DNA from 2 places in the Microbacterium sp. MYb64 genome. Region 2 is predicted to be linked to the other one. Evidence: predicted binding sites of a transcription regulator. Region 2 holds the regulator's gene; the other holds the start of a gene.
The links. The regulator HrcA, encoded in region 2, represses chaperone genes, less so after heat shock. The targets are predictions, from matches to a motif close to TTNGCACTCGNNNNNNNCGAGTGCNAA.
Positions count from the first base shown of each region.

Region 1: groES (co-chaperone GroES) is a predicted target of HrcA. The motif match lies at 1,589-1,615, and genes of this name have one in related genera.

Region 1 is NZ_PCOW01000001.1:139,890-149,982, reverse strand. It holds gene rarD (EamA family transporter RarD) at 50-1,009, opposite strand; gene groES (co-chaperone GroES) at 1,215-1,511, opposite strand; gene CQ044_RS00735 (class I SAM-dependent methyltransferase) at 1,819-3,027, shown strand; gene CQ044_RS00730 (hypothetical protein) at 3,034-4,230, opposite strand; gene CQ044_RS00725 (hypothetical protein) at 4,235-4,675, opposite strand; gene tsaD (tRNA (adenosine(37)-N6)-threonylcarbamoyltransferase complex transferase subunit TsaD) at 4,675-5,784, opposite strand; gene rimI (ribosomal protein S18-alanine N-acetyltransferase) at 5,777-6,388, opposite strand; gene tsaB (tRNA (adenosine(37)-N6)-threonylcarbamoyltransferase complex dimerization subunit type 1 TsaB) at 6,385-7,056, opposite strand; gene CQ044_RS00705 (hypothetical protein) at 7,123-8,277, opposite strand; gene CQ044_RS00700 (ATP-binding protein) at 8,274-9,869, opposite strand.
Region 2 is NZ_PCOW01000025.1:33,170-43,262, reverse strand. It holds gene CQ044_RS17215 (PhoH family protein) at 1-832, opposite strand, end outside; gene CQ044_RS17210 (HIT domain-containing protein) at 837-1,184, opposite strand; gene CQ044_RS17205 (16S rRNA (uracil(1498)-N(3))-methyltransferase) at 1,224-1,952, opposite strand; gene dnaJ (molecular chaperone DnaJ) at 1,959-3,065, opposite strand; gene hrcA (heat-inducible transcriptional repressor HrcA) at 3,115-4,149, opposite strand; gene CQ044_RS17190 (carboxylesterase/lipase family protein) at 4,267-5,706, shown strand; gene hemW (radical SAM family heme chaperone HemW) at 5,722-6,957, opposite strand; gene CQ044_RS17180 (DUF1990 family protein) at 6,971-7,621, opposite strand; gene CQ044_RS17175 (DMT family transporter) at 7,668-8,603, opposite strand; gene CQ044_RS17170 (LysR family transcriptional regulator) at 8,701-9,522, shown strand; gene lepA (translation elongation factor 4) at 9,532-10,093, opposite strand, start outside.

The DNA.
Region 1 (10,093 bases), on a different contig from region 2:
ACGTGCGTCTCGGACGGGGGCCGTCGGCGGACGCAGCGCGGGTCGGGGATCAGGGGACGGGGATCGTGTCGGTGCCGGGGTTCGGCTCCGCGATCGCACCGCGGTTCGCGCGCATCCGGCGGGTGGCGAGCGCGAGGTCGATCAGGAACACGGCGATCGCGATCCAGACGATCCCGAACCCGATCCAGCGCTCGACCGGCATCGGCTCGTGCATCACGAGCACGCCCACGAGGAACTGCATGATCGGGGTGATGAACTGGATCATGCCGATCACGGTCAGCCCGATCCGGCGGGTGCCCGCGGCGAACAGCAGCAGCGGCACGGCCGTGGCCACGCCGGCGAAGGCGAGCAGACCCGCGTGCAGCGGACCGTTGGCTCCCATCGTGATGCCGGTGGTGAGCCCGACGGCGATCAGCTGCACGACGGCGACCGGCAGCAGCCAGAACGACTCGAGGGTGAGGCCGCTCAGGGCGTCGACCGAGGGGCCGATCTTCTTCTTCACCAGTCCGTAGATGCCGAAGGATGCGGTCAGCGACAGCGCGATCCACGGGAAGGTGCCGTGGGCGAAGACGATCACCAGCACCGCGATGGTCGCGATCCCGATCGCGACCCACTGCAGCCGGCGCAGCTTCTCCTTCAGCACGAACACGCCGAGCAGCATCGTGCCGATCGGGTTGATGAAGTAGCCGAGGCTGGTCTCGACGATCTCGCCGTTCAGGGTCGCGAGGACGAAAACCTGCCAGTTGATGTAGATCAGCACTCCGGCGAGCGCGGTGAGGGCGAGCAGCCGAGGCTGCCGCACGATCGCCATCAGCGGCTTCCACCCGCGGGTGATCGCCAGCAGGACGAGGCAGAACACGAACGAGAGCCCGACCCGCCAAGCGACCAGCTCCCACCCCTCGGTGGGCCGGAGCAGCAGGAAGTACAGCGGCAGCACGCCCCACAGCAGGTACGCCCCGATCGCGGAGGCGACGCCCACGGTCTGGGCGCTGCGCGGTGTGGTGGTCACCGGTCAACCTTATTGCCGCGCAAGGCCATGTCGGCCTGCCGCCGGCTATCTCCGAGTCGTCCCCGCGAGCGGAGGCCCTGGCGTCCGCTCAGGGGGACGACTCGGAGGTGGAGGGACGACGAAGGCCCGGATGCGAGGCATCCGGGCCTTCGTCAGGAACCGGCCCGCACGCGGCGGGGTACTCCCTGGAGAACTCGAAGGGTGCTCAGCGCACCACGACGGCGAGCACGTCGCGCGCCGACAGCACGAGGAACTCCTCGGCGCCGAACTTCACCTCGGTGCCGCCGTACTTGCTGTAGAGCACGCGGTCGCCGACGGTGACGTCGAGCGGGACGCGGTTGCCGTTGTCATCGATGCGGCCGGGGCCCACGGCCACGACCTCGCCCTCCTGGGGCTTCTCCTTGGCGGTGTCGGGGATGACCAGGCCACTCGCGGTGGTCTGCTCGGCCTCGACCTGCTTGATGACGATGCGGTCCTCGAGCGGCTTGATGGAAACCGACACGGTCTACCTCTTTCTGACGGTTCAAGACTGATTAGCACCCTCAGCCTGAGAGTGCTAACCACAGTCTAGGCACATCGCTGGCACTCCCGCAATCAGAGTGCCAGCCCGTGCGCCGCCGATCGCACGGGTTGTCGCCGTCCCGCCCTGCGTGCGTATGGGTTGTCACCGAGCGCACGGGTTGTTCGCGCGAAGATCCCGTGTACTCGGCAGGATCCCGTGCATTCGCGGGGATCCCGTGCATTCGGCAGGATCCCCCGCACTCGCGGCAGGTGCCGGGGCGAGCCACGACGTCGATAGCCTGGACCGCGTGGAAATGAGCGAACTGCGAACGCTGCTGACGCCCGAGGCGCTGCGGATGCTCGACGCCCTCGGGCCCATCGCGTCCACGGATGCCGCCGCCCGCGCGGTCATGCGGCTGCGCGCCGAGGGGCACTCGCCCGAGTTCGTCTCGGCCGTGGTCGGCCAGGCGCGGCTGCGCACCAGGGCGACCGCGAAGTTCGGGGAGTTCGCGGACCGGATGCTCTTCACCCGCGCCGGCCTCGAGCAGGCCACGCGGCTCGGCGTCGCCGCACGGCATGCCGGCCGGATGCGCGCGGCAGGGATCGCGCACGTGTCGGACCTCGGCTGCGGGATCGGCGGCGACGCGCTCGCCTTCGCCGGCGCGGGCCTCGGGGTGACGGCGGTCGACGCCGACGAGGTGACAGCGGCACTGGCCGCGTACAACCTCGCCCCGTTCGGATCCGACGCGGAGGTGCGGCACGGGTTCGCGGAGGACCACGCTCCCGCCCCGTCGACGGCCTCGCACCCCGGGACCGCGGCCGTGTGGCTGGATCCGGCCCGGCGCACGGCGGGGCATTCCGAGACCCGCCGCGTCGCCGCCGACGACTACTCCCCCTCGCTGGACTGGGCATTCGCGCTCGCGGAGCGGATCCCCACCGGCATCAAGCTCGGCCCCGCGCACGACCGCGACGCGATCCCCGCCGACGTCGAGGCGCAGTGGGTGAGCGCCGACGGCGACGTGGTCGAACTCGTGCTGTGGTCGGGAGCCCTCGCGCGCGAGGGCGTGCGGCGCGCGGCGCTCGTGATCCGCGGCGACAGGGCGCACGAGCTCACCGCCGCCGCCGACACCGACGACGCGGAGGTGCGCGAGCTCGGCGCCTACGTGCACGAGCCCGACGGCGCCGTGATCCGCGCCCGGTTGATCGGCGACCTGGCCCGGCGACTCGACGCCGGCATGCTGGATCCGCACATCGCCTACCTGACGTCGGATTCCCCCGCCGACAGTCCGTTCGCAGCCTCGTTCCGTGTGCGCGAGGTGCTGCCGATGAACCAGAAGGCGATCTCGGCGGCGCTGAAGAAGGCCGGGGTCGGCCGCCTTGAGATCAAGAAGCGCGGCGTGGACGTGGATCCGGCCGCATTCCGCAAGAAGCTGACCCTGCGCGGGTCGGCCGAGGCAACCCTGATCCTCGTGCGCGTGGGCGACAAGCGGCACGCGATCCTGGCGGACCGGGTCTGAGAGCGTTCAGGCCACGGGCTTGAGGCCGAACGGCGGCGTCGGCTGCGGATCCGGGTTCGCGGTGACCACCAGGTACGACGAGAATCCGGTCCAGTACTCGATCCGGTAGGCGACGTGCTGGTCGGTCGCCGGCAGATCCAGGACGAGGGTGGGCGGAGCCTCATCCGTCCCGAAGCGGGACGGTGAAGCGACTCCGGACCGCTGTCCGCAGTCCTTGTAGGTCTGCCCGTCCTCGACGATGAGGCAGAGATCGCCCTGGTCCCGATAGCCGACCCAGATGGGGATCCCGCTCATGCGCCCGGCGATCATCGTCGCCTTGAATCCGTTCTCGGACGTGACGCGCTTCCAGATCGCGGTCTCCTCGGGGCTCAGCCCCGGGTCGGGATTCGCCGCGAAGGACCAGTGCTGGAGAGACCCCATGGGCGCCCCCGTCCCGCTCAGCGTGACGGCGCCCTGGTCGCCGGCCACGTTGCCGTCCGCACCGGGCTTGCTCTGGCTCGTCACGTCGAGCGGTTGCTCGCGAATCGCGCGTCGCGGCAGGCAGTTGTGCTGCGGCGGGGACCCCTTGACGTCGATGATCGCGCAGAGGAGATCGCCGCGGGACTGCGTCGCGTACCAGAGCAGCGCGTGGTCGGAGCGGGCCAGCAGGGCGAGGGATCCGGGGTCGAAGTCGGCGCGCTCCGCGACCTTGTCCCGTCGTTCGCCTTCGCCCGCCCGCAGCGCGAGTCCGACATCCGGCGGTCGCGGGATCGCGACGCCGATCAGGACTCCGACCAGGAGCAGAGCGATCAGGCCGCCGATGAGGTAGCGCGGGCGCTTCCAGCGACCGGTCGCGAGCCAGGCCGAGACCTCGGCACGGAGGCGGCCGATCGGCGTGCGCGGTGTCTTCTCGGGAGCCGCCGGTCCCTCGGATGCCGAGTCGGCGACGGCGGACGGGGCGAGTCCGGGCGTCGAGGCCGCGACGGCGACGGCGGGCGTCATGGGCCGGGTCCCGTCGAGAGCTCCGGTGATCAGGGCGGGCTCAGGGATCAGGGCGGGCTCAGGGATCAGGCCCGTCTCGGGGATCGGATCGCGGCGGGCGGCGTCCTCGCGGCGCAGCTCCGCCAGACGCGCGGCCTCGGCCTCGCTCAGTCCGGATCCGTCCTTCCCGAAGGCACGGCGCTCCAGTTCGCGCCGCTCCTCACCGTGACCCGGATCCGTCATGCCGCTACCCGAACCAGCCGAACCGGTATCCGGCCCAGACGAGCCACCCTGCACTGTAGAGCGTCGCCACGATCCCGAGCGCGAGCGCCCAGACGGCGACCGCGCGACTCTCCCCCGGCCGGCGCAGCGACATGATCGCGGCGATCACCGAGACGATCGCGACCGGAATCCCCCAGCCGACGAACAGTGAGGCGAACAGGGCGACGATCGCCGACAGCAGCGCCCATGGCGCGAGCCTGGGCTCGGCGGAGGAGCGCGCCGGGGTCTCGGTGCCGTCCGTGGGGTGCCACTCCTCATGCACCACCGCCGCGCCGTCGCGGTCGAGTTCCAGATCCTCGGGCTCCACCCCGCCGTCCAGCTGCGGGCCGCTCTCCATGCCCACAGGCACGGGCGCCGTCGGCAGCCGCGTGTAGCGTTTCGGGTCCTTCCCGTCCTCGGTCGACATCATCCGACCTCGAGGCCGGCGCGGACGGGGGCGTCCTCGGCGGAGGCCCGGTCCTCGGCGACCTGGATCTCGGTGACCGGCAGCGTCGAGTCGGCGCTGAACGCGAGCGTCGAGGGCTGTCGACCGGAAGCGATGAGCTCGGCCGCGAGCCCCGCGATCATCGCGCCGTTGTCGGTGCACAGCGACAGCGGCGGGATCCGCACCGTGACCCCCGCCTCGGCCGCACGGGCGAGCGCGACCTCGCGCAGTCGGCGGTTCGCGATCACGCCGCCGCCGAGCAGCAGCCGGGGAACTCCCCGGTCGGCGCAGGCGGCGAGCGCCTTGGTCACGAGCACATCGACCACGGCCTCGCGGAAGCTCGCCGCGACATCCGCCACGGGGATCTCGGAACCCGCGGCCTGCTCGCGCTCGATCCAGCGCGCGACGGCGGTCTTCAGCCCGGAGAACGAGAAGTCGTAGCGGTGCTTCTCCAGATCAGATGCACGGGACAGCCCGCGCGGGAAGCGGATCGCCGCCGGATCGCCGCCCGCGGCGGCCCTGTCGATCTCCGGCCCGCCGGGATAGGGCAGGCCGAGGATCCGGGCGACCTTGTCGAAGGCCTCGCCGGCGGCGTCGTCGACCGTCTCGCCGAGCAGCTCGACATCGGTCGTGAGGTCGCGCACGTGCAGCAGCGAGGTGTGCCCGCCGGAGACGAGCAGCGCGATCGTGGGGTATTCCAGGGGCACGGAATCGGGCGTGAGGATGTCGGCCGCGATGTGCCCGACGAGGTGGTTCACGGCGTACAGCGGCTTGCCGAGCGACACCGCCAGCCCCTTCGCGGCGCCGATGCCGACCATGAGCGCCCCCGCGAGGCCGGGCCCGCTCGTCACGGCGACGGCGTCGAGATCCTCGAGCCGCACCTGCGCTTCGGCGAGCGCCCGCTCGATGGCCGGCTGCATCTCCTCCAGGTGCGCACGGGCGGCGACCTCCGGCACCACGCCGCCGTAGCGCGCGTGCTCGTCCATGCTCGACGCGATCGTGTTGGACAGCAGGGTGCGCCCGCGGACGATCCCGATCCCGGTCTCGTCGCAGCTCGTCTCGATCCCGAGCACGAGAGGCTGGTCAGTCATCGGATCCCTTCACGTCTGCAGGATTCCTGTCATTCTGCAGGACGGATCCGGCCGGATCGTCCTCAGAACCGGCATCCGTCCTGCCGTCTTGCACGTTCGCGTCCGCCGGCGCAGGGCGCTGGGGCGTCCACGCGCGGAGGTCGAGCTTCATGATCACGGCGTCCACGTCATCGGGCTGGTAGTAGCCGGCGCGGCGGCCGATCTCGGCGAACCCCTCCGAGAGGTACAGCCCCTGGGCCACCGGGTTGTCCGCGCGCACCTCGAGGAACACCTCGTGAGCGCCGCGCTCTGCGGCCTCGGCGAGCAGCGCGCGCAGCAGCGCCCTGCCCCGGCCGGATCCGCGATGCGCGGCATCGAGCGCGATGGTCTGGATGTCGCTGTCGGCGGATCCGCGCAGCGCGCGCACGCCCCCGTAGCCGACGACGACCTCGCCCGCACCGTGCACCGAGGAACCTGTCGCCGGCTCCACGTCGACGAGGTAGCGGCCGTGCGGACTCGAGAGCTCGGCCGCCATCAGCTCCGCGCTCCACGCGTCGGTCGGGAACGAGCGCCGTTCGATGAGCATGATCGCGTCGAGGTCGGCGGCGGTCGCCGCGCGGATCACGAGCCGTCCTTCGACGGGCTCAGGAACCGGGGCTTCACGGCCTCCGGGACGCGCGCGTCCGGAGGGCGCAGGTAGAGCGGCTCGGATCCGGTGAGGGTGCGACCGGCTGCGACGGCGCGGCGGGCGATGCGCGCGACAGCGGCGCCAGAGATCGCAGTGACCTCGATGCGGCGCAGCGCGCCGAGCTTGCGGTCGACGTCGGCCTGCGGCACGAGCACGGTGTCGACCACCGCGTGCGGGATGCCGTCGACATCGATCCCCTCGTATACCGTCACCGCGGTCTCGCGGCGGCGGGCGTCGGTGAGGATCGCGAACGGCTCGGCGGGAGCATCGGTCTCGATGACCTCGAGTGCCGCGGCGTGGTGGCTGGGAACGGCGACGACGGGGACCCCGCGGCCGAGGGCGAAAGCGCGCGCGGCGGCGATCCCGATCCGCAGTCCCGTGAACGGGCCTGGTCCCATGCCGGCCGCGACATGCGTGAGCGGATCCGGATCCGGCTCGTCATCGGACTCGGCGGACGGCGCGGCGGCCAGGACCTGCTCCAGCAGGGAGCCGATCGCCTCCGCGTGTCCGAGGCGACCCGTCTGCGACACGTCGGCGAGGGTGCGTCCGTCCCGGCCGATCAAGCCGACGGCCGAGCCGAGTGAGGTGTCCACGCCGAGAATCACCCCTCCAGGTTAGCCGCCGCCGTCCTCGACCGGTCCCTGCGCGCGGCCCGCCGCGGATCCCGTGCGTCAGCGGGCCAACGCCCCTGCCCGCTCCCAGCGATCGCCGCCGCGGTCCTGGGCGAGGGTCGCGGCGTCGGCGGCGGCGGCCGACAGCGCGTCGAGGTCGTAGTCGGCGGCCGCAGCTCCTGCCCAGCCGACGCTCGCCGACACGCGCACCGAGGCGCGGGGCCCGGAGTCCTCGATCGTGGAGACCTGCTGCAGTAGCACCCGGAGCTCGCGGCGCACGGCCTCCTCGGACCCGGGCAGAAGCGCCAGCGCCTGCACGTCGGAGACCCGCTCGACGTCGGCCGTCGCGGGCAGCGCGTCGAGCACGTGCGCGTGGAACGCGTCGACGATGCTGGCGAACGCAGCGGTGCCGGAGGCCTCCTGCAGGTCGGTGGGATCGTCCAGCCGGATGTCCAGCAGCGACCAGGACGGATCCTGCGCGCGCTGTGCGCGGGCGAGACGCGCCCGCAGCGTCGTGCCGTCGCCCTCGGCGCGGCCTCCCCTGCCTCCGCCGCGCAGCAGCACCTCGCCGCGGGCGAGCAGCACGATCGTGATGGCGGCGCACTGACTGGTCAGCAGGATGCCGACGCCGTTGATGTCGCGGAGCATGCGCAGCTCATCGCCGGGAGCGGATCCGACGCCCGTGAGGCCGGCGACGATGCCGAACGCAGCCACCACGACGAACGCGGACGAGATCAGCGCCAGCGGCAGCACGACGTCCCGGGCGCTGATCCGGAGCCGGAACAGCTCCCACGCGGAGAGCCCTGCGAACACGGCCGCGGCGGAGAACACGATGCGGAACACGGTCGGATACGCGTCGGAGGTGCTGGACGCCGTGAGCAGCGCGGGGCCGATCACGACGAACGCCACCGCGGCGGGCCAGAGCGGGCGCTTCCCGGCGTAGTAGCGGATGCCGAGCCACAGCAGCGGTTCGAAGCTCACGATCAGGCCCGACGACAGCGCGCGCAGCGGGGCACTGTCGAACTGGTTCGCGGCCACCCACACGTAGGTCGCGAGCATCGCGACGCCGAACCCGACCGACCATGTGATGGTCGCCCTGCTGGGTCGCGGCATGAGCGCCAGACCGAACACCAGCGCGGCGGACAGGGTCACCAGCGCGACGAGCGTCACGGACGTGTTCACGGTGATGCCCACGGGGGCGGTGAGCGGGGTCATGCGTCGTTCCTCTCCGGGCGCCGCGGCAGGAGGACGCGCATGCGCGTGCCCTCGCCGAGCCTGCTGCTGACGTCGATGTCGCCGTGATGGGCGGTCACGATGTCCCGCACCGCCACGAGGCCGAGGCCGGTTCCCGGCACGCCGCTGCGCTCGGCCCGCTCGCCGCGGAAGTACGGCTGGAAGAGCTGCTCCACGTCGGCGGGCGCCATGCCGGATCCGGTGTCCTCCACGACGACCTCCGCCCTGGCGTCGTCGGCGACGCCGAGCGAGATGAGGATGGATCCGCCGGCGGCGGTGTACTTGACGGCGTTGCTGAGCAGGTTGTCGATCACCTGCCGCAGGCGGAACGCGTCCCCGTAGATGAGCAGCGTCGTCTCCCCCGCCAGGTCGACCCGCAGCCGGTTCGCCGTCGCCGTGGGCAGGAACGACGACACCGACGCCTGCACCAGGGCGTGCAGATCGACCGGCTCGGACAGCACGCGCGGGCGGGGCCGGGACACGTCCAGGGCCGTCGTGACCAGATCCTGCATGCGTTCGGCGGCGCCCGCGACGACGCCCAGCTGGTCGGCGGCGCGGGCCGGCAGATCGTCGCGCTCGAGCAGCAGGTCGACGTGCCCGACGATCGCGGTGAGCGGGTTGCGCAGCTCGTGCGTGAGGATCGCCGACATCAGCCGGCGCTCCTCGGCCGCGGCGAGCCGGGCCGTGACGTCGTCGATCTTGACCAGCACGACCGCGCCCTGATCGGCGTCGCTCGCGATCGGCTGCGTGTCGACCTCGAGCGCCCGCCACTCGCCGTCGGCGCCGTAGAGCCACACCCGCTCGCCCGCGAGGTGCTCGCCGCGCGCGGCCCGGGCCAGCACGGTCCCCTCGACCGGGATCGGCTCCCCCTCCCGGTCGTCGTACTCCACCGCGAGCGCGGGCAGCGCGAGACCGTCGGCGTCCAGGCCGTACAACCGCCGGTAGGCGTCGTTCGCCTTCAGGATCGCGCCGTCCTCGCCGACCGCGGCGAGCGCCGTGTCCAGCGCGTCGATGATCTGGGTGACCCTGCGCTCGTGCGTCTCGGCCCGCCGCGCCACGCGGTCGATCTGCTCGGATCGGCGCCGCAGCAGGCGGCGGGAGGCGCGCGAGCGCCGCATCCCGATCCGGATCGTGGTGCCGAGGAACCCCAGCGCGAAGGCCGTGATGAGCACCCGCAGCACCACGTCCGAGATCAGTCCGGTCTGGTTCGCGACGGTGAACAGGAACGCCGTGATGAGGGCGATGCCGCCGAACACGGCGATCATCGAGTAGTAGGTGGCGATCCACGTGATGGGGATCACCCAGAGGAACCCGAGGCGGATGTCGGGAGCCTGCGTCGTGAGGCCGATCGCGCAGATGTCGATCATCGGGACCGCGAGGATTCCCGCGGGCGGGATGCGGTCCCACGGCAGCACCAGCACCACGGCCGTGGTCAGCACCGACAGCGCGAGCCCGGCGGTGAAGAGCGGCGTGGCGAAGATGGTCGGCTTGAGGGCTGCCACGAGCACCGCGATCGCGACCGTGGTGCTGACGAAGATGAACTGCCAACGCCAGATCGACGCCCTGCGGGACATGCCGATCCTCTCTCCTGCGCGACGCGGAGCCTGATGCGGGATGCATCGGCGGCGCCGGGCCCGACCGGGTCGCTCAACGCTTCCGCAAGGTTATCCAAAGAAGCGCCGAAGGCCCTTCAACGGATATATCGCGCCGCCTAGCATCGCAGCAACGAAGGTCCCCCACCAGACCGGATCCCCACTTTCCACGGCGGATCCCTCGACGCCACGACGGGCAGAAAGCG
Region 2 (10,093 bases):
CGCGCAGGCCCGAGGCGCCCTGCGGGAGATCGACCTGGGTGATGTCGCCCGTGACGACCATGCGCGTGCCGAATCCGAGCCGGGTGAGGAACATCTTCATCTGCTCCGGCGTGGTGTTCTGCGCCTCGTCGAGCACGACGAACGAGTCGTTCAGCGTGCGGCCGCGCATGTACGCGAGGGGGGCGACCTCGATCGTGCCGCTCGCCATCAGGCGAGGCACGATCTCCGGATCCATCATCTCGTTCAGGGCGTCGTAGAGCGGGCGCAGATACGGGTCGATCTTGTCGGTGAGCGTCCCCGGCAGGAATCCGAGCCGCTCCCCCGCCTCGACGGCCGGGCGGGTCAGGATGATCCGCTCGACCTCCTTGCGCTGCAGGGCCTGCACGGCCTTCGCCATCGCGAGATACGTCTTGCCGGTGCCCGCAGGGCCGATGCCGAACACGATCGTGTTCTCGTCGATCGCGTCGACGTACTCCTTCTGGCCCAGCGTCTTCGGCCTGATCACCCGTCCGCGCGTGGAGAGGATCGCCTCGCCGAGGACCTCGCTCGGGCGCACGCCCTCGCGCTCCAGCATGCGCGCGGACTGGGCGACGTCGCTGGGGGCGAGCGCGTGCCCGGAGCGCGTCAGCTCGATGAGCTCGTCCACCAGCTTCTGCGCCGAGCGCACGGCGGCCGGCTCCCCTGTCAGGGTGACCTCGTTGCCGCGCACCATCACGTCGACCGCGGGATGCTCCTTCTCGAGCATGCGCAGCAGCCGGTCCTGCGGGCCGAGCAGCTGCACCATCGCGACCCCGTCCACCTCGATGCGGGCCGAGGTCATCGGCTCCGCCATGTCGTCAGAAGCCAACGAGCTTGTTCTCCTCGAGATTGCCGAGCACGTGAGCGTGCACGTGGAAGACGGACTGCGCGACGCTCGCGCCGTTGTTGAAGATCAGGCGGTACTCGCCGTTCGCATGCTCGTCCGCGATCTCCTTGGCCGCGGCGACCATCTTCGCCATGAGACCAGGGTCGCCGGCGGCGAGCTCTGTGACATCGCGGAACTGCTCGGACTTGGGGATCACGAGCACATGAAGCGGCGCCTGCGGGTTGATGTCGCGGATCGCGAAGACGTCGTCGGTCTCGAGCAGGATCTCGCCGGGGATGTCCCCGTTCAGGATGCGCGTGAAGATCGAGGGTTCGCTCATGCGGCCCAGTCTATCGGCGCGGTGCTGCGCGACGGCGGACTACCAGCGCCCGCGCGCCACGTTCAGGACCGCGATCGCGGCAGGGCCTGCGGTCGACGTGCGCAGCACGGTGTCGCCCAGCAGCACGCGCTCGGCGCCGGCGGCGACGAGCCGATCGATCTCCTCCGGTGCGATCCCGCCCTCCGGCCCCACGACGAGCACGAGGTCGCGCTCGTCCTGGACCAGGGCGGACAGCGCCGCGGGGGCTGTGGGATCCAGGATCAGCACGCGCTGCGCGGCCGCGCGGCGCACCAGATCCGCGGTCGTCTCGACGTCGGCGACCTCTGGGATCCAGGACCGGTGCGCCTGCTTGGCGGCCTCGCGCACGATCGTCGACCAGCGCTCCCGGCCCTTCGCCGCCTTGGCGCCCTCCCATCGGGAGACGCTGCGCGCCGCCTGCCAGGGCACGATCTCGTCGACGCCGAGCTCGCACGCCGCCTGCACCGCGAGCTCGTCGCGGTCGCCCTTCGCGAGCGCCTGCACGAGCAGGATCCGAGGGTCGGGACGGGGATCCTGCCGTCTCGAGAAGATGCGCACTTCGACGAGACCCGGTGCCGCCGAGGCGACCTCGCCCTCGAGCCAGGTGCCGGCCCCGTCACCGAGCGTGATCGGCTCGCCGATCCGCACCCGGCGCACGACGGCCGCGTGCTTGGCCTCGGCGCCGGTGAGTGCCACGACGGATCCGGCCGTCGCCGCGGTCGCGTCGGGCGTCACGAAGTGCAGGGCCATCGCGGATCAGCCCCGGAAGCGGTCGCGCAGCTTGGAGAACAGCCCCTGGTGGAACTCGGCCAGCTTCGGCGCCGGCGCCTTGGTGCGCTTGGCGAAGTCCTCGATGAGCTGGCGCTCCTTGTTGTCGAGCTTCGTCGGGGTGAGCACCTGCACGCCCACGCGCAGATCGCCGCGCTGGCTTCCGCGCAGCGGCGTGACGCCCCGGCCCTTGATCGTCAGCACGTCGCCCGACTGCAGGCCCTGGCGGATCTCGAGATCCACGGATCCGTCCAGGGACTCGATCGTGGTCGTGGCGCCGAGGATCGCATCGCTCATCGCGACCTCGAGGGTTGCGAGCAAGTCGTCGCCGTCGCGGCTGAACCGGGCGTGCGGGGCGACGGTGACCTCGACGTACAGGTCGCCGTTCGGGCCGCCGGCGCGGCCGACCTCACCGGATCCGGGCAGCTGCAGGCGCAGGCCGGTCTCGACGCCGGCCGGGATGTCGAGCCCCACCGTGCGACGCGAGCGCACTCTGCCCTGGCCGTTGCAGGTCTGGCACGGGAACGGGATCGTCGTGCCGAAGCCCTCGCAGGAGCCGCACGGCGCGGTCGTGATGACGTTGCCGAGCAGACTGCGCACCTGCTGCTGGACGTGACCCGAACCTCCGCAGATGTCGCAGGTGACGGGTGAGGTGCCCTCCTGGCAGCAGGATCCCTGGCACGTCTCGCAGAGCACGGCCGTGTCCACCTCGATGTCCCGGTGCACGCCGAAGACGACGTCGCCGAGTTCGAGCGTGACGCGGACGAGGGCGTCCTGACCGCGCTCCCGGCGCGAACGAGGACGCGCGGCGCGCGCCCCTCCGCCGCCGAAGAAGGTCTCGAAGATGTCGCCGAAGCCGCCGAACCCTCCGAAGCCGCCGTTGCCGTTCTGGTCGCCGCCCATGTCGTAGCGGCGTCGCGAGTCGGCGTCGCTCAGCACGTCGTAGGCGTGCGTGACGAGCTTGAACCGCTCCGCCGCATCCTCACTGGGGTTCACATCGGGGTGCAGCTGACGTGCGAGCCGCCGATAGGCCTTCTTGATCTCGTCCTCGCTCGCATCGCGCGAGACGCCGAGGACCTCGTAGTGATCCGTCACCATCGCCTTTCCGGGCCGCCAGGCGGCGGCGCGTGTGTTCTGCGGCCGCTCAGCGGCCGGACTCGTCCTCTTCGAGCAGCCTCGACAGGTAGCGGGCCACGGCCCGCGCCGCCGCGAGGTTGCTCGGGTAGTCCATCCGGGTCGGCCCCATCACGCCCACGCGTGCGGTGCCGCCGTGCGTCACGTAGTCGCTCGCCACGATCGATGCCTCGCCGAGGCCGAACGCGGCGTTCTCCGTGCCGATGCTCGCGGCGAGACCGTGCTCGTCGACGCGCATCTCGCTCATCAGCCGCAGCAGCGTCACCTGCTCCTCGATCGCCTCGAGGAGAGGGTGGATGCTGCCGCGGAAGTCGTGCTCGCGCCGGGCGAGGGTCGCCGCCCCCGCCATCACCAGGCGCTCCTGGCGGAACTCCGCGAGCTCCTCAGCGACGGCACGCAGCACAGCGGCACGAGCGGCGTCGATCCGAGGGCCGTACGAGGTCTCCGCCGCCGCCTCCACGCGCTCCGCGCCGCGGCGCACCGAGCGGCCGGTCAGCAGCTCGGTGATGACCGCGCGGAGCAGCCCCAGCTCGGCGTCGTCCAGCTCGACCGGCAGCGGCACGATCCGCTGCGAGACGCCGCCTGCATCGGTGACGAGCACGATCAGCAGCCGGTTCGGGGCGAGGGCCACGAGCTCGACGTGCGTGATGTGGGCTCGGGCGAACGACGGGTACTGCGCGAGCGCGACCTGCCCCGTGAGCCGCGTGAGCACGCGCACGGTGCGCACCATGAGGTCATCGAGGTCGGCGGGATCCGCGAGGAAAGCCGTGATCGCGCTGCGCTGGGCCGCCGTGAGCGGCCGCACCTGCGCGAGATGATCGACGAACACGCGATAGCCCTTGTCGGTCGGCACCCGCCCCGAGGAGGTGTGCGGCGCCGCGATGAGGTCCTCGTCCTCGAGCTGGGCCATGTCGTTGCGGATCGTCGCGGCGGACACGCCGAACGCGTGCCGCTCCACGATCGACTTGCTGCCGACCGGCTCATTCGTCTCGACGTAGTCCTCGACGATGGCGCGGAGCACCTGGAGTCCGCGTTCTGAGACCATCGCTCCTCCTCACCGTTGGCACTCGTGCATCCTGAGTGCCAATCCTATCCTGCCGGGCCCTTCGACAGGCTCAGGGACCGGGGATGTCGAGGATGCGGCACTCCCTAGGATGTGGCCATGGACCAGGACCTCGTGCGCACAAGGATCTCCTCCGGCGAGCTGATCGGCCGACGCAGAGACGGCATCGACCGGTATCTCGGCGTGCCGTATGCCGCCCCGCCCTTCGGCGAGGGCCGCCTCCGGTCGCCGCGGCCCGTCGAGCAGTGGTCCGCGCCGCGCGACGCCGCCGCGTTCGGGCCGACGGCTCCGCAGCTGCCCTACGCGGGGGCGACCGCGGAGATCCTCGGCAGCCTCCGTATCGACGGAGACGACATCCTCACGGCCAACGTGTGGACGCCGGCGGGCGCGGACGCCGCTCCGGTGGTGCTGTGGATCCACGGCGGCGCCCTCGAGCGTGGCACGGCGGCGCTGTCGATGTACGAGGGCACGGAGTTCGCGCGGGACGGCCTCGTCTTCGTCAGTGTCAACTACCGGCTGGGGTCCGAGGGCTTCTCCGTGCTCGCGGACGCGCCGCGCAATCTGGGACTCCAGGATGTCGCGGCGGCCCTGCGCTGGGTGCGCGACGAGATCGCGGCGTTCGGCGGCGACCCCGGCCGGATCACGCTCATGGGCGAGTCCGCAGGAGGAGCGCTCGTCGCCGCGCTCCTCTCCCGACCCGACACCAGGGCGCTGGTGCGCGGCGGGATCGTGCAGTCCGGCCCGCTCGAGGCGCAGACTCCAGAGCGCGGCGGGCGCGTGACCCGCCAGCTCGCGAAGCGGCTGGGCGTCCCGGCGACGCGCGAGGCGTTCGCGGCGCTCGCCCCGGACGCCCTGCTCGAGGCGCGACGCGCCCAGGCCGCCGGATCCTCCCCGCTCGGCGGTGCGCCGGGCTTCCAGCTCGTGCGGGATCCCGAGTCGCTGCCGCAGTCGCCGCACGAGGCGCTCGTCGACGTCGATGTGCCGCTGCTGATCGGCACCAACACGGACGAGTACCGGCTCTGGTTCCCGCCGGAGGCCGTGAGGGGGATCCGGCCGTCGAAGCTGCTGCTCGCGCGCCTCGCCCTGCGCATCCCCGCCGCGGCGGCCAGGGCGGTGCGCGCCGATCATCCCGGCGCGAGCACCGGGGAGGTGTTCGGCCAGCTCGCCACGGACCTGCTGCTGCGCGCGCCCGCCACCCGGGCCGCGCGCGCCCGCACCGCCCCCACGTTCCTGTACGAGTTCTGCTGGCCCAGCCCCGTGCGCGATCTGCGCGCGGCGCACGCCCTCGAGCTGCCGTTCGTCTTCGACCGCCTCCACGATCCGGAGAGCGCGAAGATCGCGGGCTCCGCGCCGCCGCAGGCCCTGGCCACGGCGATGCACGACGCCTGGGTGCGCTTCATCCGCGACGGCGATCCCGGTTGGCCGACGTTCGGCGCGCAGCGCACGGCGGCGCTGTTCGACGGCGCGGGTGCAGATCCCGTGGTAGGACCGCAGAGGCGGACGGCCGTGGTGGACCTGCTCCGGGCGGAGAAGGGCTGATCGCGGACGGTGCGCTCAGTCAGTCAGAGCGCGCACCACGGCGTCGGCGAGCAGCCGTCCGCGGAGCGTCAGGACGAGGGTGCCGCGCAGGGCGGCGCCGGCGTCGACCAGGCCGTCCGCGATGAGGCCCGCGACCCTGGTGCGGGCGTCGGACGCGATCGCGTCGAGCGGCATCCCCTCCGACATCCGGGAGCGCAGCAGGATCCGCTCCAGCTGGGTGGCCTCGGCATCGGGGCGCTCCGTGGCCGCGGCCGGAGACTCCCCCGCCGCGAGCCGCTGCGCGTAGGCGGCCGGGTGCTTCACGTTCCACCACCGCAGGCCGGCGACGTGACTGTGGGCTCCTGGGCCGAAGCCCCACCAGTCCGTGCCGCGCCAGTACGCCATGTTGTGGCGGGAGCGCTGATCCCCGCCACCGTGATCCGCCGGGCGGCGGGCCCAGTTGCTCACCTCGTACCAGTCGAAGCCGGCCTCGCCCAGCAGGCCGTCGGCGAGCTCGTACATGTCCGCCTGCAGATCGTCATCGGGGGCGGGCACCTCGCCGCGACGGATCTGGCGGGCGAGCTTGGTGCCGTCCTCGATGATCAGCGCGTAGGCCGAGATGTGATCCGGTTCCAGGCCGATCGCAGTCGTCAGTGAGGAGCGCCAATCCTCCAGCGACTCCCCCGGCACGCCGTAGATGAGATCCACGCTGACCGCCAGCCCGGCGGCACGAGCCGCCTCGACGGCGGTGCGCACGTTCTCCGGCCGGTGCGTGCGGTCGAGTGCCGCCAGCACGTGCGGCACGGCCGACTGCATGCCGATCGACATGCGGGTCACGCCGGCCGCTGCGAGCTCCTGGGCGACCGCGGGCGTCACCGTGTCGGGATTGGCCTCGACGGTCACCTCGGCGCCGTCGGCGATGCCGAACGCCCCGATCACCGCGCCGAGCATGCGACCGAGATCGCCCGCCGGCAGCAGCGTCGGCGTGCCGCCGCCGAAGAACACCGTGCTCAGCGGGCGCAGCGGACCGCGCTCGGCGAGCACGTCGCGCGCCAGGGCGATCTCCTGGATCAGCGTGTCGGCGTACGTGTCCTGACGCGCCCCGCGCAGTTCGGACGCGGTGTACGTGTTGAAGTCGCAGTAGCCGCAGCGCACACGGCAGAACGGCACATGCAGATAGGCGGAGAACGGGCCATCCGGGTCGATCCGCAGATCGGCGGGCAGACGGCCGTCTGCGGGAGCCGGATCCCCGAGCGGCAGGGGGCCGGCCATCAGGAGGAGACCATCAGACGGGCGTCGCGTACAGCGGGGAGATCGCGCGCAGATACCGTGCGAACAGCTCGCGCCGGCGGCGCTTCACCAGGTACGGGAAGCTGCGATACAGGAAGCTGTTCGGGCGGTCGAAGGCGCGCACGGTGAACCACACCTCGTCGGCGTCGTTCCACTCGATGTCGAACGACTCCTCGCCGCTCACGACGGATCCGGCGACCGTACCCAGCACGAAGCCGATCCGGTGCGTCTGCTCGGTCACCGAGATCACCCGCAGTTCGGCGTCCGCGCGCATGCCCGAGACCCGTCCATGCAGCTTGAGGGTCATCCCCGGCCCCGCCCAGGGCGTGCCGTCCTCGTCGTAGCGCGGCTCGACCTCGGTATGGCTCGGGGCGATCGGAGCGCCCTCGGCGTCGAAGCTGACCCCGGCGTATCCGGGGGTCGAGGCCGGGCGCACGTCGGTGAGCTGAAGCCCTGCCGCACGCTGCGCCGTCCAGGAGAGCAGCGCGTCGCCGGCGGTGCGGAACCGCTCCTCGCCGCTGCCGAGCCGCCAGGACTCCTCCGCGGGGACGCTGCGCTCCGGCGGATACTGCATCAGGTCGGGCGCGTGGGTCGCCCCCACGGCGGCATAGTCCACCGTTCCTTCTCGGAATGTCCCGCGACGCATGACAACCAGACTACTGGCCGAGCCCGAAGGACTCATCCAGGTTCTCCTAAGGCTGGGATGCTGCTCGCGCGGGCGCGCGCGAGTCGGGCGCCGGGTCCTCGGCGATCGGATCCGCCGCCGGAGGGCGATCATCGCCGAGTCGCAGCACCGAGGCCGCCGCCCCGAGCACGAGCCCGATCACGCCGGCCACGGAGAGCGGCTCCCCCAGCACGATCAGCGCCGCGACGGCCGTGGCCGCGGGGATCACGCTGAACAGGATCGACGCCGCGTCGGCGCCGACGGCGCGCACGAGAGCCGAGTACAGGACGGTGCCGCCCAGGCCGATCGCGACGATCCCGCCGAGGAGCGCCCAGGATGCGAAGCCGGAAGGAGGACGCGCGGGCTCCGTCAGCGCGAGCGCGCCTGCGACGGGCGTGGAGACCACGACGCCGATCAGGGTGAACATCGCGGGGTGGACCTCGCGCAGCGACCGCCCCTGCCAGAGCGCCCCCAGTGAGACCGCCACGAGCGATCCGCCCACAGCCAGGATCACCGGCCCGATCCGCGGATCTGCGAGCACGATCGGCAGGCACGCGACGATCACCGCCGCCGCTCCCAGCGCGGTCGACAGCAGAGCACGGCGCGAGGCGCGCCGACGCAGGATCAGCCGGGACAGCAGCGCGGTGACGACCGGGTTCATCGCGATCACGAGAGCCGTGAACCCCGCGCCGACGCCGTGCCCGAGCGCCCAGTAGGTGCCGACGAACTGCCCCGCCTGCGACAGCAGCCCCGCGCCGGCCGCGACCGCAAGGAGACGACCCCGCGGGATGGGCGTGCGGAGCAGCGCGCACACCGCGAGCAGCACGAGCACGGAGAGCCCGAAGCGCAGCAGGAGCAGCAGGAAAGGGCTCATCGTGCGCAGGGCGAGCGAGGTCAGCGCGTAGTTCACCGCGTAGAGCGTCACCATGGTGCACGCGGAGGCGGCGATGGTCGTTCTGGTCATGTCGCCAGATTCGCCGCTCGCCGCGTCATTCGACGCGTCTCATCGCGAATCCTGATGGATAGCAGGTGAGCTCGCCCCGGTGGCGCAGGATGGATCCATGAGCAGCATGGAGATCGCGGAGCTGCGCAGCCTCATCGCCGTCGCCGCGTTCGCGGGCGTCGGCCGGGCGGCCTCCGCGCTGCACCTCTCGCAGCCCACGGTCTCGGCGCACCTGCGGCGCCTCGAGGGGACGCTGGGGCTGCCCCTCGTCGAGCGACGCGGTCGCAGCATCGCATTCACCGTCGCCGGTGAGTCGCTCGTCAGGGACGCGCACCGCATCGTCGCTCTGCACGACGAGGCCCTCGACCGGATCGTCGGGACACCAGGGGACGACATCGTGGTCGCATCGACCGACATGGCCAACGCCTCGGTCCTGCAGACGGTGACCAGGGTGCTCTCCGTCCGCCACCCCGAGCGGCGAGTCCGGTTCCGGTTCCACCGCACCGACAGCCTGCGCCGGTTCGTCCGCGCGCACACCGCCGACATCGTCCTGGGCTACGGCGACCTCGGGCCAGGGCGCATCGACATCGGCCCGGTCCCGCTCGCCTGGTTCGGTGCGGCCGGAGTCGCCTCCGACGCCGGACTCGTCGTCTTCTCACCGCCGTGCACCCTGCGCGATGCGATCCTCGCTGCCCCTGCGGGCGAGCGGCGCACGGTCGTGCGCGAATGCCTCGACCTGTCCAGCGTGCTCGCGACCGTGCGCTCCGGTGCGGGGATCACGGCGCTGCCGGCGTTCCACCGGACCGAGTCGCAGCTCCGCGAGCTCGACCTGCCTGCTCCCCCGCCGCTGCCGCTGACGATGGTCGCCTCGGAGCGCATCCCCGCGGACACGCGCAACGCCCTCGTCGAGGAACTGCGCCGAGCCGTCGCGGGCGTCTGAGGCTGCCGCCTACTTCTTGTCCTTGCTCTCGACGTCTCCCGAGAGCGCGGCGATGAACGCCTCCTGGGGGACCTCGACGCGACCGACCATCTTCATGCGCTTCTTGCCCTCCTTCTGCTTCTCGAGGAGCTTGCGCTTGCGCGTGATGTCGCCGCCGTAGCACTTCGCGAGCACGTCCTTGCGGATGGCGCGGATCGTCTCGCGGGCGATGATGCGGGCGCCGATCGCAGCCTGGATCGGCACCTCGAACTGCTGCCGCGGGATGAGCTTGCGCAGCCGCTCGGCCATCATCGTGCCGTAGGCGTAGGCCTTGTCGCGGTGCACGATCGAGCTGAACGCGTCGACCTTGTCGCCCTGCAGCAGGATGTCGACCTTGACCAGGTCCGCCTCCTGGGAACCCGCGGGCTCGTAGTCCAGCGAGGCGTAGCCCTGCGTCTTCGACTTCAGCTGGTCGAAGAAGTCGAACACGATCTCGCCGAGCGGGATCATGTAGCGCAGCTCGACGCGCTCCTCGGAGAAGTACTCCATGCCCAGCAGCGATCCGCGACGGGACTGGCACAGCTCCATCACG